Regions from separate parts of the Enterococcus sp. 22-H-5-01 genome, predicted to be linked through region 3. Evidence: predicted binding sites of a transcription regulator. Region 3 holds the regulator's gene; each other region holds the start of a gene.
The links. Region 3 encodes HrcA, which represses chaperone genes, less so after heat shock. Its sites were predicted from a motif close to TTAGCACTCNNNNNNNNNGAGTGCTAA; they were not measured.
Positions count from the first base shown of each region.

Region 1: a site for HrcA is predicted at 2,754-2,780, ahead of clpP (ATP-dependent Clp endopeptidase proteolytic subunit ClpP). Genes of this name have one in related genera too.
Region 2: a site for HrcA is predicted at 6,544-6,570, ahead of groES (co-chaperone GroES). Genes of this name have one in related genera too.

Region 1 covers NZ_CP189993.1:968,587-979,454, forward strand. Annotated here, with positions in the region: gene hflX (GTPase HflX) at 1-203, opposite strand, end outside; gene miaA (tRNA (adenosine(37)-N6)-dimethylallyltransferase MiaA) at 200-1,123, opposite strand; gene ACQKTA_RS04930 (glycerophosphodiester phosphodiesterase family protein) at 1,120-1,854, opposite strand; gene ACQKTA_RS04935 (hypothetical protein) at 1,896-2,411, opposite strand; gene clpP (ATP-dependent Clp endopeptidase proteolytic subunit ClpP) at 2,818-3,411, shown strand; gene ACQKTA_RS04945 (lactate utilization protein) at 3,448-4,089, opposite strand; gene ACQKTA_RS04950 (DNA/RNA non-specific endonuclease) at 4,276-4,929, opposite strand; gene ACQKTA_RS04955 (SPFH domain-containing protein) at 5,001-5,948, opposite strand; gene ACQKTA_RS04960 (hypothetical protein) at 5,935-6,150, opposite strand; gene ACQKTA_RS04965 (CPBP family intramembrane glutamic endopeptidase) at 6,301-6,990, shown strand; gene ACQKTA_RS04970 (DUF1648 domain-containing protein) at 7,083-7,343, opposite strand; gene ACQKTA_RS04975 (cold-shock protein) at 7,694-7,894, opposite strand; gene ACQKTA_RS04980 (hypothetical protein) at 8,363-8,620, shown strand; gene ACQKTA_RS04985 (hypothetical protein) at 9,021-9,212, shown strand; gene ACQKTA_RS04990 (Panacea domain-containing protein) at 9,218-9,973, opposite strand; gene ACQKTA_RS04995 (hypothetical protein) at 9,973-10,629, opposite strand; tRNA gene ACQKTA_RS05000 (tRNA-Ile) at 10,710-10,783, opposite strand; gene ACQKTA_RS05005 (glucosaminidase domain-containing protein) at 10,846-10,868, opposite strand, start outside.
Region 2 covers NZ_CP189993.1:69,303-80,170, forward strand. Annotated here, with positions in the region: gene yycF (response regulator YycF) at 1-176, shown strand, start outside; gene walK (cell wall metabolism sensor histidine kinase WalK) at 188-2,008, shown strand; gene ACQKTA_RS00360 (YycH family regulatory protein) at 2,005-3,318, shown strand; gene ACQKTA_RS00365 (two-component system regulatory protein YycI) at 3,319-4,164, shown strand; gene ACQKTA_RS00370 (MBL fold metallo-hydrolase) at 4,213-5,022, shown strand; gene ACQKTA_RS00375 (NAD(P)-dependent oxidoreductase) at 5,065-5,685, opposite strand; gene ACQKTA_RS00380 (CPBP family intramembrane glutamic endopeptidase) at 5,765-6,409, opposite strand; gene groES (co-chaperone GroES) at 6,606-6,890, shown strand; gene groL (chaperonin GroEL) at 6,914-8,539, shown strand; gene ACQKTA_RS00395 (DUF1827 family protein) at 8,696-9,055, shown strand; gene ACQKTA_RS00400 (nicotinate phosphoribosyltransferase) at 9,233-10,705, shown strand; gene nadE (ammonia-dependent NAD(+) synthetase) at 10,720-10,868, shown strand, end outside.
Region 3 covers NZ_CP189993.1:374,589-385,456, reverse strand. Annotated here, with positions in the region: gene dnaJ (molecular chaperone DnaJ) at 1-372, opposite strand, end outside; gene dnaK (molecular chaperone DnaK) at 519-2,348, opposite strand; gene grpE (nucleotide exchange factor GrpE) at 2,402-2,953, opposite strand; gene hrcA (heat-inducible transcriptional repressor HrcA) at 2,987-4,027, opposite strand; gene hemW (radical SAM family heme chaperone HemW) at 4,155-5,297, opposite strand; gene ACQKTA_RS01940 (DMT family transporter) at 5,649-6,656, shown strand; gene ACQKTA_RS01935 (hypothetical protein) at 6,660-6,953, shown strand; gene cutC (choline trimethylamine-lyase) at 7,279-9,651, shown strand; gene ACQKTA_RS01925 (response regulator transcription factor) at 9,760-10,458, opposite strand; gene ACQKTA_RS01920 (histidine kinase) at 10,526-10,868, opposite strand, start outside.

The sequences.
Region 1 (10,868 bases), 590 kb from region 3:
GCATCTACCAATTGTGCGAGTTCTTCAACCTTGCCTTTTCCAATGATCGTTTGACGATCTACACGTGGTCTTTTTTGAGTCAGTGAATGAACGATTTCTCCTTGAGCTGTTTTGGCAAGCCCAGCTAACTCATGCATCGATTCTAAATAGTTATTTTTGTTTTCGTCGGTTTCGACACCTACTAAAATGACTTTTTCTGTCAATCCGATCCCTCCTGTAACCATTTTTCGATGGTCATTTCGATCTCTTGCATTTCATCTGGATGCTGTACTAAATCATACCATTGAACAGTCATCCGATTTCTAAACCAAGTCAATTGACGTTTTGCATAGCGTCGTGATCGTAACTTGATTTCTTCAATTGCTGTTGCTAAAGAAATATCTCCTGATAAGTAAGGGAATAATTCTTTATAGCCAATACCTTGAGCAGCCTGAACTTCGGGTGTCTCAGCTAATATTTTAGCTTCCGCGATCAGTCCTTGTTCCATCATTATATCGACTCGTTGATTGATGCGTTGATATAAGAGCGCCCGATCTGTATTCAAACCAATCAAAAAACTATCATATAGTTCTTTGGGTTGTTCTTTAGGCTCTAAGATCGAATGGCCCGTCAATTCAAATACTTCTAACGCTCGAATCATTTTTTTTCGATTATTGTAATGGATTTTTACTGCTGCTAGCGGATCCACTGATTGTAATTTTTTCCATAACGCTTGATTGCCATTTTCTTCGGCATAAAGATCATATTTTTCTCGTAAGGCACCGTCTTCTGGTCCGCCTTCGCTACCTAGTTTATAGTCCCATAACAACGATTGGATATACAAGCCTGTTCCACCTACGATAATTGGTATTTTTCCTCGTTGCGTTATGTCTTCGATTGCCTTACGTGCGGCTTGCTGAAAATCAGCTGCTGAATATTGTTGATCGATATCTCGTACATCGATTAGATGATGTGGGATATCTTCCATTTCTGTCTGTGTTACTTTTGCTGTCCCAATATCTAATCCGCGATAGACTTGCATAGAATCACCACTAATGATTTCACCATTAAATTTTTTTGCTAATTCAATACTAAGACTGGTTTTTCCTACGGCGGTGGGACCTACGATTGCTATTACTTTCATTGCTTATACCTACTTCTTGCACGAATGGCTTTTTCAGGAAAATCAGTAATGATTCCTGCTAGATTATTTTCAAAACAAGTCATCATCGTTTCGTATAGATTTGGGATCCAAGGACGAAGTGACTTAGCATATGATTCAACGATTGCTGGATTTTTTTTGATCCAATCATAACTAGGATGTAGACCTTCTAAATAATCTGTTTCTAATACCCATTGATATTTTTCAGGATCATTTTTTTGGATCAAATCGTACTGTGCATCTGGTTCATACTCATGCATGATTTTTAATGAATCCACATTAAAGCTACAATAACCATAAGTAAATGGCCACGCTTGACTTGTCATAACTTCCGAAAGTTTTTCTTCAATTCTGGGATAATGGAATTTATTGGTTTTGATCTCAATGCATAGAAATCCCCGGAAGCGCATTTGCAAAAGTAAATTCAGTACTTCATTCAAAGTAGAGATTTTTGTTGCTTGATATTTCTTATCAAACCAACTACCCGCATCTAATTTTTTTATTTGCTCTAATGTCAATTCTCGGACCAAACCTTTGCCATCGGTCGTCCGATCGACACTCTCATCGTGAATCACGATCAACTGTTGATCTGCAGTCAGATGTACATCTAATTCAATACCATCTGCTCCTGTTCGTACAGCTTCCATAAATGCTGGCAGTGTATTTTCGGGATGCGTGCCCGCACTACCTCGATGAGCAATAATTACTGTCATCATTTACCACTCCCATCCATTTTTTATTTGCTTTGTTCTGTTTATTGAACTTTGAAATAGCTCAACGGTTGTTTAGTCGAGCGAGAAAGCGTCTGTTTCTTTTCATTTAAGATCTCTATTAATTGATCAGAGAAAGTCTCCATCACAATACGTCCACCTTTATACGTGTAACCGCCGATTTTTACAGTTTCTTCTGGAGATAAAATCACTTTTCGATGCGAAATATTTTTAAAGAATTCTTCAATTAGATAGGTTGGTAAATAGAAACTATTTTGTGCTGCAAAAGAATTTAAATAAATAAAATCATCGATAGTGATGTAGCAATCATCAAAGGCATTAAAAGACACATAATCTTGCATCAAAACATTTCGTTTCGAAAGAATCTCATTGACCTTTTTATTCAATAAGTTGATCGTTTCAATCTCTCTTACTTTATGTTCCAATTCTCTTTCTCGACGCTGACGTAACTCGATATGTCTAAACACCAAAAATCCAGCGATTCCGGCAATCAAAGCACCTAATAAAACACCGATCAATCCAATAATTGCAACTTCCACACTACGTTCCTCCAATGTCTGTTCACTTTTAATATTCAGTCTATCTATGAGCGAACGCCTACTTTACTTGTATTAAACATCAGCTTGATCGTTCGCTAAATTAATTTAATTTTGTTATCCTAGTATTTCTTGTTGATCAATGAAAATGAATTATCTTTCATTTGTCGCTTTATTTAATTGGTCGAAGTTTTCTAACTACTATAAAATAGCTAGAAATAACCACTCCTCATCGTTATCAATAGTACCATATTTTCTTATTTATAGGATAGTTTGACTTATCTAATTCTTACGAACAATCCATTTGACCAACCCTGACCAAAGTTGTATACTTTGTCTTAGGTTTTAGCATTCTATCCTTGATTGTGCTAAAATAATTTATGAACAATATTTTAAGGAGGATTCCACTATGAATTTAGTTCCTACAGTTATCGAACAATCATCCCGTGGCGAACGTGCTTACGACATTTACTCTCGTTTATTAAAAGACCGCATCATTATGTTAAGTGGTGAAGTAAACGATGATATGGCAAATACAATCATCGCCCAATTACTTTTCTTGGACGCACAGGATTCAGAAAAAGATATTTATCTTTATATCAACTCTCCTGGTGGGAGTGTCTCAGCTGGTTTAGCGATTTTTGATACAATGAATTTTGTCAAAGCTGATGTACAAACAATCGTATTAGGTATGGCCGCTTCAATGGGAAGTTTCCTATTAACCGCTGGTGCCAAAGGCAAACGTTTTGCTTTGCCAAATGCTGAAATCATGATTCACCAACCGCTTGGCGGCGCTCAAGGTCAAGCGACTGAGATCGAAATTGCTGCTCGTCACATTTTAAAAACCCGCGAACGTTTGAACAACATTCTAGCTGAACGCACAGGTCAACCGATCGATGTGATCGAACGTGATACAGATCGTGATAACTTCATGTCTGCTGAAGAAGCAAAAGCTTACGGTTTGATCGATGAAGTTATGGAAAACAGTAGCTCTTTAAGCTAAATAAAAAAACCGAGGATAGCCTCGGTTTTTTTTTATTTATAAACCAATATCTTCCAAAATCAAAAAAATAGCAATCCGATTTTTTGTCATCGAACGGCGGGTAATTGCGATCGTATTACAAATACATTCTGACTGAAGACAGTCCCCACAATTTCCTTTTTTGATACAAGGTGTTTTTTCCAGTCCTAATCGATGGGCATTTAAGGGGGCTGTGTTTTTACGAACCATTTCTAAAGTTGTATCCACATCTCCGTAAACTTTACGCATGCTGACAAAAGCCACAACTTTATCTGGACCATATGTTAAAGCGGCTACTCGATTCCCTACACTATCTACATTGACCAACTGCCCATCTTCTGAAATACCATTGATGCTCGTCAAAAAATAATCGGCAGTCAACGCTTTTTTCATTACACGATGTCGTTCTTCAAGTGTTTCTGTTTTTTCACGATCAATCAATTGCTGATTGCGTTGATATAATGCTTCGATAAGGCCAGATTTTTCAATCGTAATCGATCCACCAAAGCCAACTGTTTTATCCAATGCGATCATTGACAATGCTTTTTGCTTTGCTTCTTCTAAATTTTGGCAAATAATTACTTCAAAATTTCTTCGTTCCAATTTTTTACTCAGTGTTTGTGCTGCTAGTTCATACCGCTCTTTCACATACCTTTCCATCGCACTACGCTCCTTTATTTTCCTACTACTATTTTCAAGTATCTACAAAAAAATAACAACCCAAAATAATAGTATTTTTTTGATTTACAGTAAGTATTTTAATGTAGCAAACAAAAAAACTTTCTAAACCAGATATTTAAAAATCGGCAGCACCTATTTTAAATAATTTTCTGATTTAGAAAGTTTTTACGCTTTTTGCGAATAACCGGTTTGGTAATCGATCGTGATCCCGTTTTGAATATTGTAAACGAAAATATTAAATGAAATCTGATCATCCTCGACACTTTGGGCTTCCATCTGTACCCCACGAGCAACTAGCTCGTCACCTTTAAAATAAGGTGTCACGCGATAGCGCACATGATGATTGGTTTTACGGATATAATTACCGATTTCAATCTCATGCTCATTCATTCCAGGATCGTTCAACGAAGCAGTCCCCGTCATCAAATTCTTTAGATTATTATTCTCACCAGAAAATTGAAAAGCAATCAGATGTGCCCGATTGTAGAGCGGCTCATCTTGATAGAATTTCTGATGCCATCCTGTTGGTTTTACATACAATCTTTCCCGCTCTTTAGTTGGCATCAATTCTTTACCTAACATAGCATTCGCTTGTCCAACACGATTCAGTGAATCCAAATCTGAAAAAGTCGTCCACGAACCTTTGGTTAAGGAAAGATCTGCTTTTGAAAAATCTGGTTGATTTGCATTCAATTGGATCGTTTGATTTTTCCCATCGTAATCAGGAACATCCGAAACGTTGCTTACAGCAACCTGTTTGGTTTCATTTACTGATTCCGTTGGTTTTACTTGTGTATAGACGCCATAAACTGCTGCGATAATCACAGCGACGATCGAGATTATCGTAGAGTTTTTTTTCTTTGTTGCGATGGTCTTTCCACTCCTAATTCCTACTTATTGGTTTGTTGCCAAATCTCTTTGATAGCTGGAACATTCCCTAACTCTGTCAAATTACTTGGCATGATAACCGTATTGCCATTATTTTCAACCACATGTTTGAATGCTTCAATTCCAAGATAAGCAATCATTTCATCCGTTAGATTACTTTCGGCAATAGCTTTGTTAATTTCTTTGATTCGGGCAGTCTCTGCTTGGGTGATTTTTTCGATGCGATCTGCTTCTGCCATCGCATCGATTCGTGTACGTTCAGCGCGTGCATCCGCATCAATTTTTGTTTGGCGCGCTCGCGCTTCAGCATCAATTTGCATTTCAGATGATTTCGCTTCTGATTCTAAAATAACTGATTGTTTCTTCCCTTCAGAAATCGTGATCAATGATTCTTTGTCACGACTGGCAGTGATCAATTTATTCATAGAATTAACGATCTCATTCGAAACTGAAATTTCACCGATATTGATCCGATCGATCGACAATCCGTAGCCAGCTGTAATATCTTTGACACTTTCATAGAGATTAACGTTGATTTCTTCCGTCCCGTTTAATACTTCATTCAATTCCATTTTACCAATAATGCCACGTAAATTAGATTGGCAGTCTTGGATCATTGAAGTGACAGAATCTTCATTATCATAAACAAACGCCCGCGCATCCGTTACGTGATATTTGATTGCTTCATCAATTTCGACGATCACATTATCTCTTGTAATAACATTTTGAGGTTCGATTTGAATCGGTGTTTGTTTTAATGAAACACGGCGACGAACTACATAAAGGATCGGAATCAAGAAATGCAGACCCGGTTCCAACGTTTTCACATATTTACCAAAGCTTTCAACTACTTTGACTTCCCCTTGTTGGACGATCACGATCAACTGACTAAGTACAAATAAAACGACGATCACTAATAAGATAAATAGAACGATATTAAAGATTAACAATATAATTCACATCACTTTCTTTTAGACTATTATTGACAACCACTAACAATTCTCGACTCGTAAAGTCGATGACTTCCAGCATGTCCCCCTCTTCCGGCGGACCATTCAATACTTTGTAATCATACCAACTACCAAAAATGCGAATAATCCCAAGTTCAATGGCACTTTTACTGCGAAAACATTTCCCAATTGTTTTCTGCATTTGATAATCCACTTTCTCCACTCCTTCCAAAGGTGTTTCTCTCCCTTTGTGATAGTATATCAGAATTTCAGTTAATATATTTTTATTCCTTTAAAACACTTTACACTTAGCTAGACTTTTTTTAAACTAACGAAAGAATGGAGGTTTCAAATGGATAAAAGTAAAAAACAATGGTGGGGACTATTGGTGATCCCGGTGGAAATGATCATCAATTTTTATCTTTTCCCCCTTTTCAACATTGAAAAAGATCCAATTATCAATTTAATAAGTACTACGATTTTATTTATTTTAGGATTTCTAATCATGATGTATCTTTTCCATGATTTTTTAAAAGCCCAATGGCGACTTTACCGCCCAAAACTTTTTCGTAAATTGCTATTAAGTATTATTTTGATGGTCGGGGTTTTCGTTATAATTTCTTTGGTACGCGGACTAATTCCTGACCATTTACTTGAAACTACAACAACTACTTCTAGCGCTGCCGTACTTCGTAAACCTGGTTGGGCTGTCTTAGCCGCTATAACGCCTTTTTTAGCACCTTTTGCTGAAGAATTGACTTTCCGCTATTTATTGCTCGGCAAAATCGCCAATAATTTTCTTCGTGTCCCGATGTTGATTATTCAAGGAATTTTATTTGGCTTGATCCACTGGCATTCTTTTGGCGGAAATGTCTATGCAACTATCCCCTATATGGTAGTCGGGATTTACTTAGGCGTGATCTATCTCTTTTCAAAAAATATTTGGAGTTCACTGATCGTCCATTGGATGTTGAATACAATAAATTCATTACTCCCAGCACTTTTTATCCTGATTTTAAGCTTTTTTGGCCTTACGTCTTGATCCTCCTTGTGAGGATTTTTTTGTTGTCATAATTGCGTGTAGCTAAAAAATAAAAGGCCACCTATCCCACAAATTAATAGTTGACTAATAGCCTAAATAAACACTTCCAAAGAAAAGTCATACCTTTCAGTTTTCAAACGTTGCTCATTTTCCCATGCGAATAAAAACAAAATCACCAGAAATAAAAAGAGCAGCCACTTATTCACCCAATTGCTGAACTTACCGCTAAAATCGATTTGAATCGGTAAGTTTTCTGGCAGATAACTAAAATAAAAAATACCTATAAGAAGATAAACCGTTGCACACAAATAACTGATTCGCTGAATCCAACGATAAATTTGCCACTTTTTCACTTTTTCTCCTTCTTTGGCTAATTAGTATAAATTTCTAATAAACCAAACACTAGCGGATTGGAATAGAAAAACATTTTTTTCTATTTACAATTAATTCTTGATATGACTGAGTTAAATTTATAACTTTCAATAGAAAATATTCTTTTGCGATACGCTCTATATAAACAAAAAAACCAACGCTCAGCCACAAACGTTGGTTACTTCAGCGACTAATGGCGCCTATGCAAAAGATGAACTCTCACACCTTACTTAGCATACATCACATAGTAAAAATATAGCAAGCAGTCCTTTAACTTTTTAGATACAAAAAAACCGCCTCTAAAAAAGAGACGGTAACATAGTTGTTTTAATTAAGCTTTAACGATGTTAGTTGCTTGAGGTCCACGTTGGCCTTCTTCAACGTCAAAAGTTACTGCTTGGCCTTCTTCTAAAGTTTTGAATCCGTCGCCTTGGATTGCTGAGAAGTGTGCAAATACGTCGTTGCCGTCTTCGCCAGTGATGAAACCAAAGCCTTTATCTGAGTTAAACCATTTTACAGTACCGTTATTCATAAATATTTCCTCCTGATACGCATCAAAGTACGTTCTTTATTTTTGCAATTAATTGTTGATAGTAAAAGGAGTTTAATACTGTTAAATATATAGCTCAAATCACATTTCAAAATCGATTACTTAATTAGTATAGCATGCTCCGAATTATAATGCTACCTATTTGCTGAATTAATATAGTTATATTTTCCTAAAGAAAGCTTTAAAGCGATTATTACAGCATTTTAAGCCATAAAAAAAATACTAAATAACTATCTTAACAACAGTCATTTAGTATTTTAAGCGGGTGACGAGTTTCTAGACCATTTTGTTAAGTTTAATTTCCGCTTTATATATACTCAGGCACATCTTTTGTGATGTGTCTTTACTTTTAACATCGAATACTTTTTGGGTAATATTTGGGTAATTAACACTTTACAAAATAGAACGTTTGTTCGTATAATGTAATTAACAAAGTCGAGGTGTAATTGCATGGAATCTTTAAATGGTATTGTGGGTAGTATCAAAATATTGAAGTTTTCTGAACGTCCCCTGCTGTATTTTAAGTTAGATGATCAATCGTGTTTAATTGCTAGTCACTCGTTGAACTTTATGGCTGATGTCGAAAACGGAATGCGGATAGCAGTTGCTGGTGTATATAATAGTAGAAAACAGTTTGTTGTGAAGAAATATGCGGTAATCGGTCAGACTAAAATGATGATGGAATTTACTAGTATGAAAAGTATGTAATAGCCCTGATAATTCGGGATTTTTTTGTTTTTATTAGGGAAAAGCATTGACTTTGTTATACCTCGGAGGTATAATATAAATATAGAAAGGAGTTGAGAAAATGCTAGACAATATAGAAAAAGCCATCAAAATTGTTTTCTACTTTCTAAGTAGTGTACAGCTACTTAAAAAAATCAACGAAAACAATTCAGATGACTAACCATGAGGGGCTAAGCCCCTCTCTATATTATTATAATAGCATGAACTTCATGAAAAATAAAATTATGTATGCTGTTCTATTTGTAATGTGTATTATTGCCTTAGTACTAACTATACTTGATAGACCTTTGCCTATAATAGGCGGTATATTCCCATTGATAATAGTTTACGTATTGATAGTGGATAGAAAGGATAAGAAATAATGACCGAAAAGAAAACTTCCGAAGCCCAATTAAGAGCTAATAAGAAATGGAAAGAAAAAAATAAAGAACAAATGAATTATATTCGTAAACGTTCTGCTGCAAAAGGCTTTGTTAAAGTTGCCACGCTCGACGATCTGGCGGAGTTAGAACAACTGATTGAGGATAGAAAAAAAGACCTTAGCGATTGCTAGGGTCTTTAAAAATTTTTTCTTTCTTTATAATGATAATTTTTTATCATTTCATCTGTTATCTCACAATTATAAATTCCTGTATCATAGGCATGTTCCCAAGGACCACCTTTTACATGTGATTGTTCGACTAATTCTGAAGCAGTCATGCTCCCATATTCATTGAGAGTTATTTGGAGTGCTTCTAAAATTTCTTTTGCCGAATTACTCAAAGCAATTTTTGCTAAAGGAGCCGGAATAGGAACATCCTTTAATTGAAATTTCGGGCCATCTTCATCTTCAATTGCTTCTTTTCCAAATCCTTTATAAAGTTGATAAACTTCTTCTACCACAGGACCGTATTTATAAGCAACTATTTTTTCAGGAAATAGCTTTTTCCCCGATATATTCAAGTATGTAGCATAAGCGAAATAAATAAGTTTTTGTAACTTCAAGTTTGTTATAGAACCTATAGATAGAAAGAATTTAGCTATATCAGTAACGTCAATGTCCCTATCATTCTTTAGCAAATTAAAAAAAACATCTTTGTCTTCGTGAATAATAACGTCCTTGAAGAAGGAATCTTTCTCCACTACACTTTTCCACTCACAACTATCAGTAGTTAGTTTGTGAATTCCAAATTCCATTTGGCCTAAATAAAATTCACTCTCATCTAAAAATTTCTTAATAATGTCTTTATCAAGTTGGTTTTCAGATGCGTAATGCCAACCAATTCTCGTGCCACCTTCATAATAACTAGAAATAGCAATAAAATGATATGCCATCACTCATCATCCTTTCTTAATCTTCCTGCCTTATATTGTCTCGGCCAATTAATATAATTTCTCTTCGACTTGTGTTCAGAATGAGACAACTCATTGAGTTTTGAATCTGAACTATTCCATATTTGTAATTCCCAAGGAAAATATATATTTTTACTATTTTTGAAGTAAATATGTGTGCCTTTATAACCTTCTTTATTTCTATTATACCATTTCATTAAGGTCAATTCACTTTTAAGGCTTGTCATCATATTTATGAATTCATCTGTACAGGGATCAAAACAATCAAATGTTAATCTAAAGCCTAGCATGTCATTTAAACATTTTTGAATAGGAATTTCTCCATTATTATTCGTTAAATAGTAATGGAGAATTTTATTCTGTATTGATTCTTTTTGTTTAACCCTTATACGCCCATCACTACTAGCGTAATCATATTCAAAATCCGAATAAGCAATAACAAGATTTAGCTTACTATGATATTCATTTATGTACTCTAAAAAATCCGAATCTATTCCCTCAGATGAAATACAATCTTTAATTTCAAATTTTTTAAGGTTGATAATATTTTCCTTTTTATCAAAATGATCCTCAGATATTGACCTATGAATACCGTTAATATCTCTAATCGCCTTCTCAATAATCTCTAAGTCTGACAAACGAATTCTCCTATTTTAGCAAAATATCAATAGTGAAAGATTATCATTAGATTTAGTCAAAGTAAAGCGTTAAAAATCTATGTACCCTGTAGGAATCGAACCTACGACCGGACGGTTATGAGCCGTCTGCTCTAACCAACTGAGCTAAGGGTGCGTAATAAAACAGCCAAGTAAATTGGACACTTGACTGCTTAGGTAACTTTACATAAAAGATATCTAACCCACTAAATTGTTTTTTA
Region 2 (10,868 bases), 310 kb from region 3:
CACGTGAACATTTATTGCAAACGGTTTGGGGCTATGATTATTTTGGGGATGTTCGGACAGTTGATGTGACCGTTCGTCGTTTACGCGAAAAAATTGAAGACAACCCAAGTCATCCGACTTATTTAGTAACCAGACGTGGCGTAGGCTATTACCTACGCAATCCTGAACAGGATTAAAGGAAGGGAACATGGAAAAGAAAGTCCGTTTTTATCGATCAGTAAATTTTAAAGTTGCATTCTCATTTATTTTAATTTTACTGATTTCAATCGAACTTATCGGTGCGTACTTTATTCGTGGCCTTGAAAAATCAACGATCAATAGTTTTACAAAAGACATGAATCAACGGGTCGCTTTATTAAGCACGACGATTGCTTCGACGATGGCTGAAAATAGCGAAAATGAAGCCGATCAGTTGCAACGGATCTTAGAAAATAATACGGCATCGGACATCAAAGAAATGTGGGTCGTAGATGATAAGGGAATTGTTTTGGCGACTAATGATGTCGGTCAAAAGGATTCGATCGTCGGAAAGAAAAATGATTCTAGCGAGATCGATGATTTTTCATTGAAACAATATGTGACACTCGATGACAATAATCAACGGGTATATATTAATGTTCAACCTATTCAGTCCCCGACCGGCGATTCGGCTGTGATCGGGGCTCTTTATGTTAAGAGTGATATTGAACAAAAATATACCGAAATAAGCAATACCGCTTTGATCTTCTTTACGGCCTCCGTTATTGCCGGGCTGATATCGATCATCGTGGCTTTATTGGTCGCCCGTTCGATCACTAAACCAATCAAAGAAATGCAAAAACAAGCTATGCGGATCGCCCAAGGAGATTATTCAGAAAAAGTTGAAATCCATGGGCACGATGAATTAAGTCAACTAGCCGAGACCTTCAATAAATTATCTGACCGAGTAGAAGATGCACAAGATACGATGGAAGCAGAACGAAATCGTTTAGACAGCGTTCTGACTCATATGACCGATGGCGTTATTGCCACCGATCGACGCGGAAAAGTCATCACGATCAACGAGATGGCGTTATCATTATTAGATATGGATAATGAAGAAGCAATCGGACAATCGATCTTGACGTTATTAGATTTGGAAGAAGAATATACTTTACGTAAATTATTAGAAGCACCGGGAGAAATTTTGATCGACCGTTCAAAAGAAGAAGAACAGATCACTTTACGTTCAGACTTTGCGATGATTCGTCGTGAATCTGGTTTTATCAGTGGGTTGGTCGTCGTGTTACATGACGTAACCGAACAAGAAAAAACCGATGAAGAACGTCGTCAATTCGTATCGAATGTTTCTCATGAATTGCGGACACCATTGACTAGTGTGCGCAGCTATCTAGAAGCGTTAGAAGAAGGCGCTTGGCAAGATGAGAATATCGCACCAAATTTTATTCAAGTAACTTTAGGCGAAACCGATCGAATGATCCGTATGATCAATGATCTATTGAATCTTTCGCGGATGGACTCCGGTGCACAGCAAATGGATCTTGAATTGGTCAATTTCAACGAATTAGTCGATTATATTCTAGATCGCTTCGATATGATGGTAACGGGGCAAGAAAAAAATTATCGGATCGTACGTGAATTTACTGAACGTGATCTGTGGGTAGAGATCGATACTGATAAAATCATGCAAGTGCTCGATAATATCATGAACAATGCGATCAAGTATTCACCAGATGGTGGAAAAATTACGGCTCAGTTGATGGAGACTCATAACAATGTCGTTTTAGGTATCTCGGATGAAGGTCTAGGAATTCCTAAAAAAGATCTGGATAAAGTCTTTGAACGTTTCTATCGAGTAGATAAGGCTCGGGCACGTCAACAAGGCGGTACCGGTCTGGGACTAGCCATTTCAAAAGAAGTTATGAAAGCTCACAATGGTCAAATTTGGGTGGAAAGTGTTGAAGGCAAGGGATCGACATTTTATATTTCTTTACCTTACGAGCCGTATGAGGAGGATATTTGGGAATGAGATTATCAGAAAAAATTATCCGAATCGCGCTTTTAGCTTTGATTTTGTTAAGTTTGGTATTGACGTATGCCATTTGGCTCAGCCCAACGGTTAAGACAACTGAAGTCAATACAACGAAACAAACCGTGAAAAATGCTCAAAATTATGCCAAAGCAACGGATGCCTTTTTGCCTTTACGAGGCATTTGGGATATCCATGGTGGAAAATATCAAACTAGCAGTGAAAATTTATTGGCTACTACCCAAGCTCGTTTGACCGAAAGCACCTATGGCCAATTGCAGCAAGTGGCCAGCGGTGAAACAGAAATCCAGAACTATTACAGCTTATCTGATGGGGTCGAGTTTAATTATGAAGGTGATTTTTCACTAGCAGAATACGTAAAAGTATTCGATATGCCAATTAGTTTGAAGGCACTGAAAAATTCAGATACGATCACATTTTCTAAAATCCAAGTTGATTTTGCTAGAAAAAAGATTCGCTTTTTGAACTACAAAGAAAACATCGTCTATGAAGCAACGGCTTCTGTAGATGTCTCAAATATCAAAGAGATTTATGAGAAGAATCAAGGACGCTACTTGAGTATGTCGAGTGACAATCCAACGTTTCCTCGATTGTTAGAAACGCAAGAACGGGTTCGGTTGAAAAAATATAGTTATATTTTAACGACGCAATCGTATTCTCTATTTAGAAATGCCTTTTTCCAAAATCCTGACCAAGCAAAAGGCGAAGAGGAGGCCAGCGGGACACGTTCATTTATCAGCGGACACGAAGAACTAATGATGGATGAGCAAAAACGTTTGGTTACCTTCAACGGTGAATTACCGGAAAGTTTGAAGAATGACAGTATTTATAGTCAAACGTTTCATTATATTAGTCGTTTAGGTACCGCCGTTGGAAATCTGCGTTATTTTGATCAGAAAGATAAAATGATTAATTACCGTATTTTTGTTGAAGGCTATCCGATATTCAGTACGTCTTCAAAAGGCAAGATGAGTATCTCGGTAGAGCCACAACCTAATAATGCAGATGCCAAAGTCAGTATCGAGACCAGTATGGATACTGTCCAAGTGCCGATTCCTTCAGATGAAGAAGTCGAATTACCGAGCACTTTAGAAGTGGAAAATAATTTAGCAGCTGCGGGGATTGATTTGACTCGTATCAAAAGTTTTATCATTGGTTATACTTGGCAGGATGTCGACGGCGTCAACAAACTGGTTTCACTGATGCCAGAATGGTTTGTCAAATACGATGATAACTGGTATTCAGCTGATCAGCTGATGCAAGGAAATCTAGAGACGGGGGCAAACTAATTGGACTTTAGAAAAATTGAACAGATCTTTTTTCTCGTATTTATTGGATTGAATATTTTTCTTTTTAGTATCTATTGGAGCAATCAGCATGAACAGCGGCTGGTCACGACCTCGAATCAACGAGAAGATATCTTGCGGCGTTTAGAAAATGATAACATCGAAGTCGAAGGCAATATTTCAGATGAGCATCGTGAGGGCTATTATTTAAGTGCAGAACAAGACAATTTTGTTTCTTTGCTTAGCGAGTCTTCTGGACAAGCGGTCGCACGTACATCGAATGCGTTAGACAAAGTATTGACGAGTTATCCTAGTGCTGGAACCAAGTTTGATTTAAAGAAATCAGCAAGCAGCTTCAAACGTTTGATGGCCGATAATGAGTTTATTTTAAAAGGTGATGAATACACGTACCTTTCATATCTTTCTAAAAAAGATGAAGATCTTGGAAAAATCATTGGCGCACAATCGTATGAAGGGATTCCTTTTATCGATGAGACGTCTCGTGTGACGATGGATATCGAAAAAGAGGATGGCACTGAGCAAGTCATGAAATACACTCAGACACATCTCAAGGAGATTGAACCTTTACGAGAAAAGATGACCCTATATTCAGAAAAAGAAATTTTGAACACATTGTATATCAATAATAATATTCCAGCCAAATCAACGATCACAAATGTTTATCTAGGGTACTTCCGGACGTTGGAAGTGCAAGAAAAAAATGTCTACGTACCGGTCTGGTTCGTCAATATCAGAACATCAGATAAAACGACACAAATTGAAAAAGTCAATGCATTGAACAACCAAGTGATTACGAACAATTTGGTTCCAAAGGTGGAAAATCCATAAAAAGGGTTGTATACTGGGAACAGTTTTGAAAGAGAGGACCAATTGCTCATGTTAGAAATGGATCACGCCTTCAAAGTCAGCATCTTAGCGAGCGGAAGTTCAGGGAATTCTTTGTACTTAGAAACGCCGCAAAAAAGAATTTTAGTCGATGCTGGATTGAGTGGAAAAAAAATTACTTCATTATTGGCAGAGGTCGATCGAAAACCTGAAGATCTTGATGCGATTTTAGTCACGCATGAACACCGCGATCATATCCATGGTGTAGGTGTTCTAGCAAGAAAATATAAATTACCAGTCTATGCCAACGAAAAAACGTGGGAAGCGATGGCTCCGTTGATCGGAAAAGTCGATCTAGAACAAAAACAAATTTTTGATATGGGAAAAGTCTTGACGTTTGGGGACTTAGATATCGAAAGTTTCGGCGTGTCGCATGATGCTGCGGCACCGCAGTTTTATCGTTTTTATAAAGACGGCCATTCATTTGTGATGCTGACGGATACGGGCTATGCGAGCGAACATGTGAGAGGAACGATCCGCGATGCAGATGCCTATCTAGTTGAAAGCAATCATGATTTAGAGATGCTGCGAATGGGTGCGTATCCGTGGAGTTTAAAACAACGGATCTTGGGCGATCGCGGCCATTTATCTAATGACGATGGTGCATTAGTAATGACAGATATCCTAGGTGATCGAACAAAACGAATCTATCTAGGCCATTTGAGCCGAGAAAATAATATGAAAGAATTGGCACATATGACGATGGAAGAAACATTGACACGTTATGATCTAGGTGTCAATCATCAGTTCCAGATTTTTGATACAGATCCCGACAGTGCGACGGATTTATTCGCAATCTAAAAAAACAGCGAGCCTATTTTTTAGGTTCGCTGTTTTTTGTGATTAATTATAAACGCTGAATTGTTGTTTTAGATGACGCGGTTCGATGGCTTCGTCGATTACTGCAATCGCATAATCAGCCATACTGATCTCACTTTTACCAGCTTCATTTTTCTTTAAGTGATCATCGCTAGTAAAGTAATGGCCAGTCCGTTCACCAGCAGGAATGAAATTTGCTGCTGGACTTAAATACGTCCAATTGACTTGTTCCTCTATTTTTAAGTTCAAAAAGGCTTGATACATATTATAGGCAGTTGGATAATAATCCGCTTTTGGATCAGAAACATCGATCATTCGTTCATTGTCATTGATAAATAAAGAAGAAGCACCGCCGACTACGATCAATCGAGTAGTACTATTACGTAAAATATCGGCTAAATGTTTAAGCGATGTCTGGTGCATTTCTTCTTGTCCGATCGGTGGTCGAAAGGCATCGACAATGACATCAAAAAAAGCGACATCTTTTGGTGTAAGTTCGAATAAATCTTTAACTAAGATGGGGACTTTTACTTGGAGCTTTTCTGGATGCCGGACAATGGCGGTGACGGATAGGTCACGAGCTAATGCTTCTTTTAAAATCAATGAGCCAGCATTTCCGGTTGCACCGATAATTCCTATTTTCATAAACTAAAACCTCCCTAGACATTATGATACTTTCAGTCTAAGGAGGTTTTACGTAAAAGGCAAAAGATTAGGTTTGTGCTTATTTTGATTGTAAAGCTAGTTGTGTGATCACCACTAATAAATTCATACCAACATGGGTGATCATCGATGTCCAGATGCGACCACTATAACGATACATTCCGCAGAACAAGAAACCTAGACCTGCATATAAAAGATAATGACCATCATTGTGAGCAAAAGCAAATAGTAAAGAACTAATCAGTGCAGGAATGAAAAAACCGAATTTTATTTCTAGCGCTCCAAAAATCGCGCGACGGAAAACAAATTCTTCCATAATTGGACCAGCAATCGTAGTGGCCAAGATAAAGACCATATTGTTCATGATCAATTGAACGATATTCTCAGTATTTTGAGAAGCTGCCGTTTGGCCTAAAAGGTGTTGTTCGATTTGTAGGATCGCTACTTGTAACAAAAGTGAGACCGGGATACCGATCAACCCGATCAGTCCAGCTAAGATCCATGGTTTTTGTTTGTTTTCAATTTTGAAAGGCTGTGACTTGTAACGATAAACTATCATTAATACAGCTCCTAAAAAATAAGCCAAGGTAGTCAGCTGAATAATTTGAGATTGACCGGCATTAAAAAAGCGCTGAAAAAGCAATGGCGAAAATAAGACAAATCCGTAAGTAGCAATGGTAATAAAACTATATTTTTTTGCGTCCATCTTTCTTCCTTTCTAAACCGTGTTGTTTTCAAGTATACCATAAGTTGGATAAAAGCTTTGCAGCAGAAAAATCGAAAAAGATAAACCAAGGACTTGCAAAAAGAAGTAAAAATGAGTATGATAATAACTGTGAGTTAGCACTTAGAAGCAAAGAGTGCTAACATTTGAAAATCATTACTAGTTGGAGGGATTTATCGTGTTAAAACCATTAGGTGATCGTGTCATTCTTGAAGTTGCTCAAGAAGAAGAAAAAACAGTTGGAGGCCTAGTATTGGCATCTGCTGCCAAAGAAAAACCACAAACAGCAAAAGTTGTGGCTGTGGGTGAAGGCAATGTACTGGAAAACGGTGAAAAAAGTCCAATGCCAGTAGCAGTTGGCGATATGGTAATGTTTGAAAAATATTCTGGTACTGAAGTGAAATATGAAGGCAGCGAATACTTGATCATCGCTGCAAAAGATATCATGGCAATCGTTGAATAAAAAATTAATGAGGTGAAGAAATCATGGCAAAAGATATTAAATTTTCTGAAGATGCACGTGCAGCAATGCTACGCGGTGTAGACAAATTAGCAGATACAGTAAAAGTAACATTAGGACCTAAAGGACGTAATGTTGTTTTAGAAAAATCTTATGGTTCACCATTGATTACAAATGACGGTGTAACTATCGCAAAAGATATTGAATTAGAAGATCATTTTGAAAATATGGGTGCAAAACTTGTTTCTGAAGTTGCTTCAAAAACAAATGATATCGCGGGTGACGGTACGACAACAGCGACTGTTTTAACTCAAGCTATCGTTCGCGAAGGTTTGAAAAACGTCACTGCCGGTGCAAACCCAATGGGCATTCGTCGTGGGATCGAATTGGCAACAAAAGCTGCTGTAGAAGAATTACACAGTATCTCTAAAGTAGTTGATTCAAAAGATGCCATTGCACAAGTAGCAGCTGTATCTTCTGGCAGCGAAGAAGTTGGTAAATTGATCGCTGAAGCAATGGAAAAAGTCGGTAACGACGGTGTTATCACGATCGAAGAATCAAAAGGGATCGATACAGAATTAGATGTAGTTGAAGGAATGCAATTTGATCGTGGTTACTTGTCTCAATACATGGTAACAGACAACGATAAAATGGAAGCCGCTCTAGAAAATCCATATATCTTAATCACTGACAAAAAAATCTCTAACATCCAAGATATCTTGCCGTTGTTAGAACAAGTCTTACAACAATCTCGTTCATTATTGATCATTGCTGATGATGTAGACGGTGAAGCTCTACCAACATTAGTCTTGAATAAAATTCGTGGAACGTTCAATGTTGTAGCTGTTAAAGCTCCAGGATTTGGTGACCGTCGTAAAGCAATGCTTGAAGATATCGCTGTTTTAACTGGTGCAACTGTGATCACTGAAGATCTAGGTTTAGAATTAAAAGATGCAACGATCGAAAACTTAGGTACTGCTGGTAAAGTAGTCGTTGATAAAGACAATACAACAATCGTTGAAGGTGCTGGCGACAAAGCGGCCTTAGCTGACCGAGTAGAAATGATCAAACGTCAAATCGGCGAAACAACTTCTGATTTTGACCGTGAAAAATTACAAGAACGTTTAGCAAAACTTGCTGGCGGAGTGGCGGTCGTTAAAGTCGGTGCAGCAACTGAAACAGAATTAAAAGAATTGAAATTACGAATCGAAGACGCATTGAATTCAACGCGTGCAGCAGTTGAAGAAGGAATCGTATCTGGTGGGGGAACTGCTTTAGTCAACGTCATCAAGAAAGTTTCTGAATTAGCAGCTGAAGGCGATGTTGCGACTGGGATCAAGATCGTGGTTCGTGCGTTAGAAGAACCTGTTCGTCAAATCGCAGAAAATGCTGGATTTGAAGGATCAGTTGTGATCGATAAATTAAAAAATGCTGAACACGGAACTGGTTTCAATGCCGCTTCTGGTGAATATGTGAATATGATCGATGCCGGAATCGTCGACCCAACTAAAGTAACTCGTTCAGCCTTACAAAATGCAGCGTCTGTTTCTGCATTATTGTTAACGACTGAAGCTGTTGTTGCTGACAAACCTGTCGAAGGTGGCGCAGCTGCTCCAGCAATGGATCCATCAATGATGGGCGGTATGATGTAAAAACAACTTAAAAAGGCATTTAAAGCATTTTAATAGTCATTTTTTTCAAAAAAATTTCGATTATGAAGAAAAATCACAGAATAATTATGGTAAAATAATTAGTGAGAGTTAGTTATTTTTTAACTAAACAATTGTGAGCGTAGAGGAGCTGATTGGATGAAATTAATCGAAACACCATTAAATAGCAACCTAAATATCGAAACACTTTACCCAAATTTGACGAAGTATGCCTTTGATAATCGTCAAGCAGTAAAATATTTTAAATTGTATGCGTATGATCGGACGAAGATCATCTATGCAGATCGTTTTGATACGATCGAATTATTGCTACTAAATCGTCAACGTAAAATCAACCATAAAGAAGTCGATACGATCATCCATCGTTTATTGAAAGTGGATCGTAAAGATGTATCGATCAATGTAGGATATAAAAAACAAATCGATGAAGCAGGAATCAGACCCAAAAATTCCTATAAAGATATCATTTCTATCAAGTACACTGTGCCTAAAGATTGATTCATAGAGGTCGAGACAAAAGTGGAAAAAACTTTTGTCTTGCTCTCTTTTTTTTGTTTCAAATTTAAAATGAAATTTCTTCGTAGCTAAGGGAGCTAATACTACTCGTGCTAAGCTCTTATGATATAATAAGACAAATTAGTTTAATTCACTAAAAACAAATGAGGAGCATGGACTATGAAAAAGTTGTACGAAGATGACAGTTTGACCCTTCATACGGACCTGTATCAGATCAATATGATGAAAACTTATTGGGAGACGGGTCGAGCAGATCTTCATGCGGTATTTGAATGCTATTTTCGTAATATGCCATTCGACAATGGATATGTGATTTTTGCCGGATTGGAACGGCTTGTAAAATATTTAGAAAATCTGACTTTCAGCGAGAGCGATCTTGCTTATTTATCAGAGGTCGAACATTATCCAGCTGATTTTATCGACTATTTACGCGAGTTTAAATTTTCTTGTACTGTCCGTTCAGTGATCGAAGGAGAGCTGGTATTCAGCAATGAGCCTTTGATCCAAGTGGAAGGACCGTTGTTACATTGTCAATTAGTCGAAACAGCACTTTTGAATATCGTTAATTTCCAAACTTTGATTGCTACAAAAGCAGCACGGATCAAATCAGTGATCGGCGAGGATCCATTATTAGAATTTGGGACACGTCGAGCGCAAGAAATGGATGCGGCACTATGGGGTACGCGAGCAGCTTATATTGGCGGTGCGGATGCAACGAGTAATGTTCGTGCAGGGAAAATTTTTGGAATTCCTGACAGCGGAACACATGCGCATTCCTTGATCCAATCATACGGAAATGACTACGACGGTTTTAAAGCTTATGCTCAAACACATCGCGATTGTGTCTTTTTAGTTGATACTTACGATACGATCAGATCGGGTGTGCCGAATGCCATCAAAGTCGCGCGGGAAAGGGGTGATAAAATCAATTTCTTAGGCGTCCGAATCGATAGCGGAGATATGGCTTATATTTCCAAACGAGTACGTCAACAATTAGACGAAGCAGGTTTTCCAGATGCAAAAATCTATGCTTCCAACGATTTAGATGAGAGCACGATTTTAAACTTGAAGATGCAGCATGCAAAAATCGATGTTTGGGGTGTCGGAACAAAATTGATCACGGCCTATGACCAACCAGCGTTAGGAGCAGTCTTCAAATTGGTTTCAATCGAAAATGAGAACGGTGAAATGATCGATACGATTAAACTTTCAAGTAATGCTGAAAAAGTGACGACACCGGGTAAAAAACAAGTATGGCGTATCACACGTAAATCAGATGGGAAATCTGAAGGAGATTACGTGACTTTGTGGAATGAAGATCCTCGAAAAGAAGATGAGATCTTCATGTTCCATCCAGTCTATCCATATATCAATAAGACGGTGAAAAATTTTGAAGCCCGTCCGATTCTGCAAGAGATTTTTGTCGATGGGAAATTGATTTATGAACTTCCTGATTTGGAAGAAGTCAAACAAACAGCCAAAAATAGTTTGGACTCTTTATGGGAAGAATACAAACGGGATTTGAACCCGCAAAAATATCCAGTAGATTTGTCTACGGAATGTTGGAACCACAAAAATAGAATTATGGAAAAAGTACGTAATTCAGTGGTAAAAATAGACCAAGAAGATTAGGGAGTGGATGTCTGATGACATTGCAAACAGAAATTATCAAAGAATTAGGAACAAAACCAGAAATCGATCCAAAAGCAGAAATCCGCAAAAGTGTCGACTTTCTTAAAGACTATCTAAAAAAATATCCGTTTTTAAAAACCTTGGTCTTAGGGATCAGCGGCGG
Region 3 (10,868 bases):
CCCTTGTCTTGGAGCTTTCGGATCTGCTTGACGAGAACCCCCGCCGCCAAAGAAAGATTCAAAAATATCTTCAAACCCAAAACCGCCTGCGCCGCTAAATCCACCAGCACCGCCGAAGCCTCCGGCACCACCTGCGCCAAAGTTAGGATCTGTTCCAGCATGACCATATTGATCATAGGCCGCACGCTTTTGAGGATCACTCAAAATTTCGTAAGCCTCAGATATTTCTTTAAACTTTTCTTCTGCATCAGCTTCCTTGTTGATGTCTGGATGGTATTGCTTGGAAAGCTTGCGATACGCTTTTTTTATTTCAGCATCAGAAGCACCTTTTTGAACCCCAAGGACTTCGTAATAATCTCGTTTTGTAGCCATTGGCTTCCCTCCGTAATTCATAGAATCGTTAGTATTGTATCACAGTCGATTTCGATACGATACTTTTCTTAGATTTTTTCTAAAGGAGCGACCAATCTTAAAGAAAAAGGCCAAAGCGATGACTTTGGCCTTGATCAACGAATTAATTATTTGTCGTCATCGTTAACTTCTTCAAAATCAGCATCTACAACATCATCCGCGCCGCCTTGAGCAGCATTTGGATCAGCATCTGCTTGTTGTTGCGCAGCTTGTTCATAAAGTTTAACTGTTAAGTTTTGGACGATTTCGTTCAATGCGTCACGTTTTGTTTTCATTTGTTCGACATCGTTAGCTTCAACTGCTGCTTTTAATTCATCGCGAGCATCTTCAGCTTTCTTCACTTCGTCTGCATCAACTTTGCCTTCTAATTCTTTCAATGTTTTATCAACAGAGAATAGCAACGCATCAACGTCGTTACGTAAGTCAACTTCTTCTTTACGAGCTTTATCTGCATCAGCATTTGCTTCAGCATCTTTTACCATGCGTTCGATTTCATCATCTGATAAACCTGATGAAGATTTGATTGTAATTTTTTGTTCTTTTTGTGTTCCTAGATCTTTCGCAGAAACATTCACGATACCATTTTTATCAATATCGAATGATACTTCGATTTGAGGAATTCCTCGTGGTGCTGCTGGAATATCTGTTAATTGGAAACGACCCAATGTTTTGTTGTCTGCAGCCATCGGACGTTCACCTTGTAACACGTGAATATCTACTGCTGGTTGATTGTCAGCTGCTGTTGAGAATACTTGTGATTTGCTTGTTGGGATCGTTGTATTACGATCGATCAATTTAGTAAATACGCCACCCATTGTTTCGATACCTAATGATAATGGTGTCACGTCTAGTAAAACAACGTCTTTTACATCACCAGTGATAACGCCACCTTGGATTGCAGCCCCCATAGCAACTACTTCATCTGGGTTTACAGATTTATTTGGTTCTTTACCTGTTTCTTTACGTACAGCTTCAACAACTGCTGGAATACGAGTAGAACCACCAACTAAAATAACTTCATCGATTTCTGATTGAGATAAGCCAGCGTCTTTTAATGCTTGACGAACTGGAGTTTTAGTACGTTCTACTAAGTCTGCAGTGATTTCATCAAATTTAGCACGTGATAATGTTGTTTCCAAGTGCAATGGACCAGCATCGCCAGCAGTGATAAATGGCAAGCTGATTTGTGTTGAGCTTACACCTGACAAATCTTTTTTCGCTTTTTCAGCAGCATCTTTCAAACGTTGCATTGCCATTTTATCTTTAGATAAGTCAATACCATTTGCTTGTTTGAAGTCAGCAACTAAGTAATCGATGATCTTGTTATCAAAGTCATCCCCACCTAGATTGTTATCTCCAGCAGTTGATAATACATCGAAAACGCCATCACCTAATTCAAGGACAGAAACGTCAAATGTACCACCACCAAGGTCAAATACTAAGATTTTTTCATCTTTATCTGTTTTATCTAAACCGTAAGCTAATGCAGCTGCAGTTGGTTCGTTAACGATACGTTCAACTTCTAGACCAGCGATCTTACCAGCGTCTTTTGTTGCTTGACGTTGTGAGTCATTGAAATAAGCGGGAACAGTGATAACAGCTTTCTCAACTTTTTCACCTAAATAGTCTTCAGCAAATCCTTTGATGTATTGTAAAACCATCGCTGAAATTTCTTGTGGTGTATATGTTTTTCCTTCAGCTTCAACTTTGTAGCCAGCTTCACCCATGTGACGCTTGATTGATGAAATTGTATGCGGATTTGTAACAGCTTGACGTTTTGCTACTTCACCGACTTGGATTTCACCATTTTTGAAAGACACTACAGATGGAGTTGTACGATTTCCTTCTGGATTTGTAATGATTTTAGCTTCTCCGCCTTCTAAGACAGCGACAGCTGAGTTTGTTGTACCTAAGTCAATACCAATAATTTTACTCATAGTTGAAAATCTCCTTTTCATTTATCTGTTAAATTTTTAGTAGAATACATTAATTATTGAGCAACGATCACCATTGCTGGACGCAACACGCGATCATGCAGTTGATACCCTTTTTGTAAGACATTTACAATAGTGTCTGCACTATGATCGTCATCTGCAGGAACTGTTTGAACAGCTTGATGTAGATTTGGATCAAATGCTTCACCTTCAGCTTTGATTTCAGTGATGCCTTCTTCTTTTAATGCAACATTCAAACTTTCAAGTACCATTTCAACACCTTTTTTAAGGCTAGCTCCTTGATCATCTGTTACTTCTGTTGCTAGAGCTCTTTCTAAATTATCGATCGCTGGTAATAATTTTTTACCAAGATCTTGTGAACGATAACGAACTAGTTGTTCCCGTTCATTTTTGTTACGGTTTGACATATTTGCGATTTCCGCTCGAGCACGTAAAAATTTGTCTTCCATTTCATTGAATTTCCCAGTCAATTCTTCGACTTCAGAAATTTCAGGAATATCGATTTCTTCTGTTTCTGTAGAACTAGTATCCGTTGATTCAACTTCTTCTAATTCTTCTTCCACTTCATGTTTTTCTTCTTTTGCCACTACGCGTACTTCCTTTCTTTTTAGGAATCGTTTCTAGTGATATAAATCCAATGAACGATAGTAATCGTCCAGAGCATTTGTCAACTCAGATTGAAATACTTCTAATAAACCAACGATTTTTGAATACGGCATCGATGTTGGACCTAATAAAGCGATCGTGCCTCGACCGTGTCCGCTGATTTCATAATTTGCTTGGATCATACTTAAATGATCAAATATATCATTGCCCATCTCGGCACCGATCCTTACATGGATGCGATCATCAGACGGTAGGAGCAATTGTGTCAATTCTTCTGAATTACGCATAAGTGAATACATCGACTTCACATGGCCTAAATCATACTCTGAATTAAAATTCAAAATATTCATTCGACCACTGACAAAGACTTTATCCTCAAATGCCTCATTTAAAACGACATCAAACAAACGACCAATACCCTCAGTTGATTGGAAATAGCGATGTAAAATCATCGGAATCTCAGTTCTTAACTTTTGATAGACACTTACTAACGGTTGGCCTACAAGACGATCATTGATGATATGAACCATTTTCTCTAAGTCTTGGCTTTCGACATTTTCCGGAACCCGAAAAACTTGGCTCTCGACATTTCCTTTATCGGTAACGATGATTGCTAAAATTTGTCGATCATTTAGCGGCACGATCCGAAAACCAGTCAATGTACGATCTTTCATTTCAGGACCCAATGAAAATGCAGTATAGCTTGTTACTTGAGAAAGTATTTTAGCCGATTGTTGAATAATATCATCAATTTCATGGATATCTTTTTTCAACGAATTACGAATTTGAGCTACTTCTTGATTACTCACCTTTGCCGGCGTCAATAAATGATCCACATAATAACGATATCCTGATACAGAAGGAATCCGTCCTGATGAAGAATGAGTTTTCTCCAACATACCAAGTTCTTCTAATGCTTTCATATCGTTACGAATCGTTGCAGAACTTGCTTTTACGCCTTCTTCCATCAAACTTTTTGAACCTACAGGCTGACCTGAATTCGTAAAGTCTTGGATGATCAAGCTGAGAATCAGTTTTTGTCTTTCTGTTAACATTCTCCTCATCCTTTAGTTAGCACTCTTTATCTTTAAGTGCCAACTCGATTATTAATATACCATATTTGATTTTAATGTCAAGCATTAAACACAAAAAATTAGCACTCTTTGTACAAGAGTGCTAATTTTATTTGCTCAATAAAAATTGTTCAAAAACATCATTCCCCCGAAACAGTCCCTGCTTCGTTAAACGAATGTTTGTATCGCTTTCTATGATCAGGTTTTGCTGTTTTAAATCTTCGATAACTTCTCCGTATATACTCACAATTGATTGGCCAAAACGCTCTTCAAAGACTTTTTTTTCGACTCCTAAAATTTTTCTTAAGCCTAAAAACATCTCTTCTTCGATTTGTTCTTTCTGGGTGAGCGATTCTTCTTCTAACACGGGGAGCTGGCCATTATTCAATGCTTTTAAATAATGCTGAATCGGTCCTCTATTTTTGTATCGCTTATTACCTAAGTAACCACTAGCACCTGCGCCCAGACCAAAATAATTTTGATTATTCCAATACACTAAATTATGTTGGCTTTCAAAACCTGGTTTAGCAAAGTTACTGATCTCGTACTGCATGCGACCTGCTTTTTCCATTGCTTCGATCGTTTCAGCATACATTTGGGCTTCAACCTCTTGTTCAGGCAATTGCATTTTCCCACGACGAACCCAATTCATAAACATGGTTTGATTTTCTAATATCAACGAATACAACGCATAATGTGGTAAATCCAATTCTAATGCTCGACGAACCGTATCTCGGAAGCTTTCCAAACTTTGACCAGGCAACGCATAAATCAAGTCGATCGTTACGTTTTGGAAATTTTTATCTTCTAACAATTGAATCGTGTCATACACATCTTTTGCCGTATGCTTGCGGCCGATTTTCTTCAATAAACGATCATCAAATGTTTGAACACCCATCGATAAACGATTAACACCGTAATTTTTCATTACATCTAATTTATCTCCAGATAGATCACCAGGATTCGCTTCAACGGTAAACTCACCATTTTTATATGGAAGTAATTCACGCAATCCGCTCAGTAAACGATCCAATTGTTTTGCGTTTAATGAAGTCGGAGTTCCCCCACCTACATAAACTGTCTCCATTTTTTTTACCGGATATTGTTCTAAAGAAAGACGTGTTTCGGTTAGTAACGCTTCTATATATTCATCTACTGGCTGACCCTCTAAAAAAACTTTGTTGAAATCACAGTAGTAACAGATATGTTCACAAAAAGGAATGTGAATATAGGCTGAAGTTGATTCTGTCATTTTGTTCCTCTTTCTGCATCTATAATTATTGTAACAAATAGTATTTTAACATAACTTTCAGCTAACTAAGACTGCAATTGATTAATCATAATAAAAACAAAAATTTAAAAAGTTATCTCTTAAAAAATTTTCAATTACTGGCTATTTAAACGATAATACAGAAAAGTAATAATTATCCAATTCATCACAGGTTACATATTCTTTTTACCAGAATAAAGTTTAAAATGTGTAAGGCATGAAAATCTATCTGACTTATAATCAATTCGTAGATGTTTTAACGACAGATAATAATATATTCGTTTCCACAATTGTTGTCGTAAAACACTAACTATTGATTTAGAGGTGAATCGGATGGAAGAAAGTTTTAAAAAGAAAGTATCACCCGTTTTGTTAAAGAAACAAAAAATGACTGCCAGCTTTACTAGACAAGGTTTAGTCGCGGGATTTGTTTCAGCGATTACTTTTGGCTTGTACAGTACCGTATCAGCTTATGCAATGATGAAAGATCCATTAATTGGTGCTGCTGGGCTTTTTGCAGCTCCCTTCGTAGCCTCCGCATTAAATGATACGATTGCTGCAATTTGGCTAATTTTATTCAACACAATTAAAGGTAGATTCAAAGAAATTGGACGTAGTTTAGCAATTTTTCCAGGTTTAATGGTTATTTTAGGTGCTCTTTTTGGTGGTCCTATTGCGAACGGTGCCTATCTTATGGGTATTGCCTCTGCAGGTACTGCAGCAATCCCTATTTCCGCATTATTTCCAATGTTTGGTGCTCTTTTTGCAAAAGTATTTTTAAAACAAGATATCTCTAAACGCGTAGCTGGAGGAATGATTATTTGTATTGCAGGAGCAATTATGATTTCAATGGATGGTGGTGGTGCAGTTGGTAACAACTTTTTCTTTGGTATCATTTGTGCTTTTATTGCTGCGATTGGTTGGGGGATGGAAGGAGTATTTTCTGCTTTCGGAATGTCAATGATTGATTCCAACATAGCAATAACAATCCGTCAAGGTGTTTCAGGCTTTGTCTTCATCGTTGTTGTATTACCTATTTTTAAAGCTCTGGGTTTATTTACAGACGTTTTAGCCGCTCCAAATCTTGTTCTAATTATTGCTTTAGGTGCATTATTTGCTGCAGCTTCTTTCCTCGCCTGGTATGTTGCTAACAGTAAAGTCGGTGTTGCGACTGGTATGTCAATCAACAGTACCTATGTATTATGGGGGGTAATTTTTTCTGTAATTTTCTTACGCAGTACACTAAGCCCAATGATGATCTTAGGAGCTATCATTATTACAGCGGGTGCAATCATTGTATCAGTTAATCCGTTAGACTTTATCAAAAAAAAGGAGGCTTAGATAATGCTATTACCAATACGATCGCGAGTGTTACACTATATAGCAAGTAATCCAGATAATAAAAATAATATCCATACAGTAATGGCTGGTCTAAAAGAAGAATACGGATCGGAAAGACAGTTCACTTATAATAATTTTCTTGACCACCTACTATCTCTAAAAGAAAATGGTTTGATTGATGAAGGAAATTATGCGATTAATGAAGATGATCAATTAGTTATTGATTACGTGATTAACGAGGAAGGTCTAACTACTATTAACAAATATTTACCAAAAAAATGGCGACTAAACAACTAATTAGAATTGAAGTTTTCTTGTAATATATTTAGCTATTTATTCCCTACTAGATATAAAAAGACCTCATAAGGAGTTAAGATTAGGATCCTTATGAGGTCTTTTTTCTATACTCCTAACTGAAACTATCTTTTTACACTACCTTAAAAATAAAGCTACCATTCTAATAAAATTATTAAGTTCAAATTTATCCAATAAAAGCACATAATTCCCTTCTGACTGACCAACAAAAAACAATAGTCCAATCAGCTAATCTTATATATCCAATTTCTTTTAATGCTGCTATGTTAAGCTTTATATATATAAACGCTACTTTAAGGAGGAAAATATGAGTTCACATCACACGATTCCAAAACGCCTTAACGCTTTGAAAGATACTTATTTATCCGCTAAGCCAAGTATCTCATTAAACCGCGCTTTAGCTTATACTGAAGTATTCAAAAAGAATCCACATCTACCCAAAAACGTTTTAAGAGCAAAAGCCTTCCGAAGAGCTTGCGAAACAGCACCTCTATTGATTCAAGAAAATGAATTAATTGTGGGGCATCCTTGTGGCAAGCCTCGTGCAGGCGCTTTTTCTCCCGATATTGCATGGGAATGGCTTGCTGAAGAGTTAGATGACATTAGTACACGTTCTCAAGACCCTTACTACATCAGCGAAGATGATAAAGCAACTATGAGAGAAATACTATTTCCTTTTTGGAAAGGCAAATCTCTAGCTGAAGCCTGTGAGCAAACAATTCGCCAAGAAGATGAAGAGCTTTGGGAATTTGGTGCTGAAGCTTGTATTAGCGACTTAACATATCATATTACAAGCGGAGGCGGCGACACTAGCCCAGGGTATGACATTATTTTATTTGAAAAAGGTATTCTTGGCTTAAAAAAAGAAGCGGAAAGTTACTTGGAAAAAGAAAACGATCCAGAAAAAATTGCTTTCTATCAAGCTGCGTTAGAGACTTGTGAGGGAATTTTGGTTTACGCTGAGCGTCTATCCAGTTACGCTCTACAATTGTCGATTGAAGAAAGCGATCCTCAACGAAAAGTTGAACTAGAGATGATCGCAGAAGTAAATTTACGCGTCCCAGCAAATCCACCAAAAACTTTTCAAGAAGCATTACAGTCTATTTGGACAATTCAATCGCTTTTTTTAATGGAAGAAAATCAATGCAGCACCTCATTAGGCCGTGTCGATCAATACGTTTACCCTTGCTATGAAGCTGACCTTCGTAATGAGAAGATCAATCAAGAACAAGCTTTGGAAATGATGGGGTGTTTTATTATCAAATGTTCAGAAATGATTTGGTATACACCAGGGGCAACAGCAAAATATTTTGCTGGTTATATGCCTTTTATTAATATGACTGTCGGCGGAGTAAAACGTGATGGAAGTGATGGTACCAATGATCTCACTTACTTGATTATGGATGCAGTGAAAACCGTTCGTGTCTATCAGCCTTCTCTTGCTTGTAGAATACACAATGATTCACCAAAACGTTACTTAGATAAAATTATTGAAGTCATACGATCCGGTGTTGGTATGCCCGCTTGTCATTTTGATGATGCGCATATTAAGATGATGTTAGAGAAAGGATTTTCACCACAAGATGCACGAGATTATTGTCTAATGGGTTGTGTAGAGCCGCAAAAATCTGGCCGTATTCATCAATGGACAGCTGGTGGATTTACTCAATGGCCAATTACAATTGAAATGGCGTTAAACAGAGGGACATTACCCTCTTACAGTGATAAACAGTGGCTAGATACCGGAGCGATAGATTCGTTAGATACATTTGAAAAATTTGAGTATGCCGTAAAAAAACAGCTTGATTTCTTGATTGATAAGAATGCCAAAGGTACTAACCTGATTCAAAAAATCTTCTGCGAAACAAATCCAACTCCCTATATGTCCTTATTCGTTGATGGGTGTATGGAATCTGGAAAAGACGTTACTGCTGGAGGTGCCGTACTATACGGCGGTCCAGGAACGATTTTTGCAGGATTAGGTACTTATGTTGATAGTATGTCCGCTATAAAAAAACTTGTCTACGATGAACAAAAGTACACCTTACAAGATATCAAAGATGCATTAGATGCCAATTGGGAAGGTTATGAATTTGTGCGTCGCGATTGTAAAAATGCTCCGAAATATGGAAATGACGATGATTATGCTGATTTAATTGCTGCTGAAATCGTGGACTATACAGAGAAACGCATGAACAGTATCAACTCACTTTATGCTCATCATATTCATGGAACATTATCACAATCCTTTAACACTCCATTAGGAGAAATGATTGGTGCGACTCCAAATGGCAGAAGTGCCTTTGAACCACTATCGGATGCGATGAGTCCTTCTCAAGGTGCAGACATCAAAGGTGCAACTGCTGTAATCAAGTCAGTATCTAAAATCCAAGTGGAAGCAATGAGTTTAGGGATGGCTCATAATTTTAAAATCACTCAGAGTTCATTAGATTCTTCTGAAGGTCGTGCAGGGCTAATTACATTGTTGAGAACTGCATCAGTGCTTGGAAATGGCCAAATGCAATTTAACTGTGTTGACAATGCTACTCTGGTAGATGCACAACGTCGCCCGGAAGAATACCGTGATTTAATAGTACGTGTTGCTGGTTATAGCGCATTCTTCAGTGAACTTTGTAAAGAAGTTCAAGACGAGATAATCAGTCGAACGATTATTCAATAATAATTTTTTAAACGTCAAAAACTTGCCTCCAAATAAAAATACTTCAGGTTTCACCTTCAAATAAATAAGATGAAACCTGAAGTATTTATAATTTATAAAACAAACATATTAAGATAGTTGTCGGTGCGACAGTTTTCGATACTTATTCGGTGTAGTCTTCATTTGTTTAAAAAAAACTCGATTAAAATAAGAAGGATCATTAAATCCACATTCATTTGATATGCGGTAGGATGGAAAATCGGAGGTTTCCAATAATTTACATGCATACTGAATCCTCAGATTATTTACATAATCAGTATACGAAGCACCAATTTTCTTTTTAAATACACGACTGAAGTATTGCGGATTCATATAAACATGAGATGAAACCATTTCTAATGTCAATGTATCACGAAAATTTTTCTGGATAAAACGGACAGCTTCTCGAACAAACCCAACTGTTTCTTCACAACTATCATTTATTGAACTTACTAATGATATTTCTGATATTCTTTTTCGTTTTTTGATAATAGATAAAATTACTTCTTCAATTTCTCTTGGTTTGGCGGGCTTTAGTATATACTTAAAAACTTTTAAATCAATTGCCTTTTGAGCATACGAGAAATCCGATAAAGCTGACAAAATCAAAACTATTGCATCTGGTAAAAACGTACGTATTTCTTTTAATACAGTCAATCCATCTTTTTCTGGAATCAATATATCTAAAAATAAAATATCCGGTTGATACTTCTGTGCAAGCTCGACTGCTTGTGTTCCTGTGTTGCAACTCCAAATCAAACAATCATCTGACATTGTTTTTTCAATCAAGCTTGTAAAAAATTTCGTTCCAACTCTTCATCTTCAACAATTAAAATACGATCCATTTTACTTTCCCCTAACTCTTAGGAAATTTTATTCCTACAATACTTCCACTATAATCCGACTTCTTGATAAACAAGCCAAAGGACTCACCAAAATGTTGTTTCAAACGACGGTTAGTACTATTAAGACCTAAACTATTTGTTTGTTCCACATTTTTACGTTCTCGAATTGTTTTTAATACTCTTGGAGGAAATCCATTTCCATCATCTTCAACATAAATAATGAACTCTTCTTTGCATATCTCCGAATAGATTTTTACAGATCCCCCATCTCTTTTTGGTGTAATACCATGAATAAGTGCATTTTCAACAATTGGTTGTAAGGTCATATTTAAAATACGTTGTGGCAACAATTCC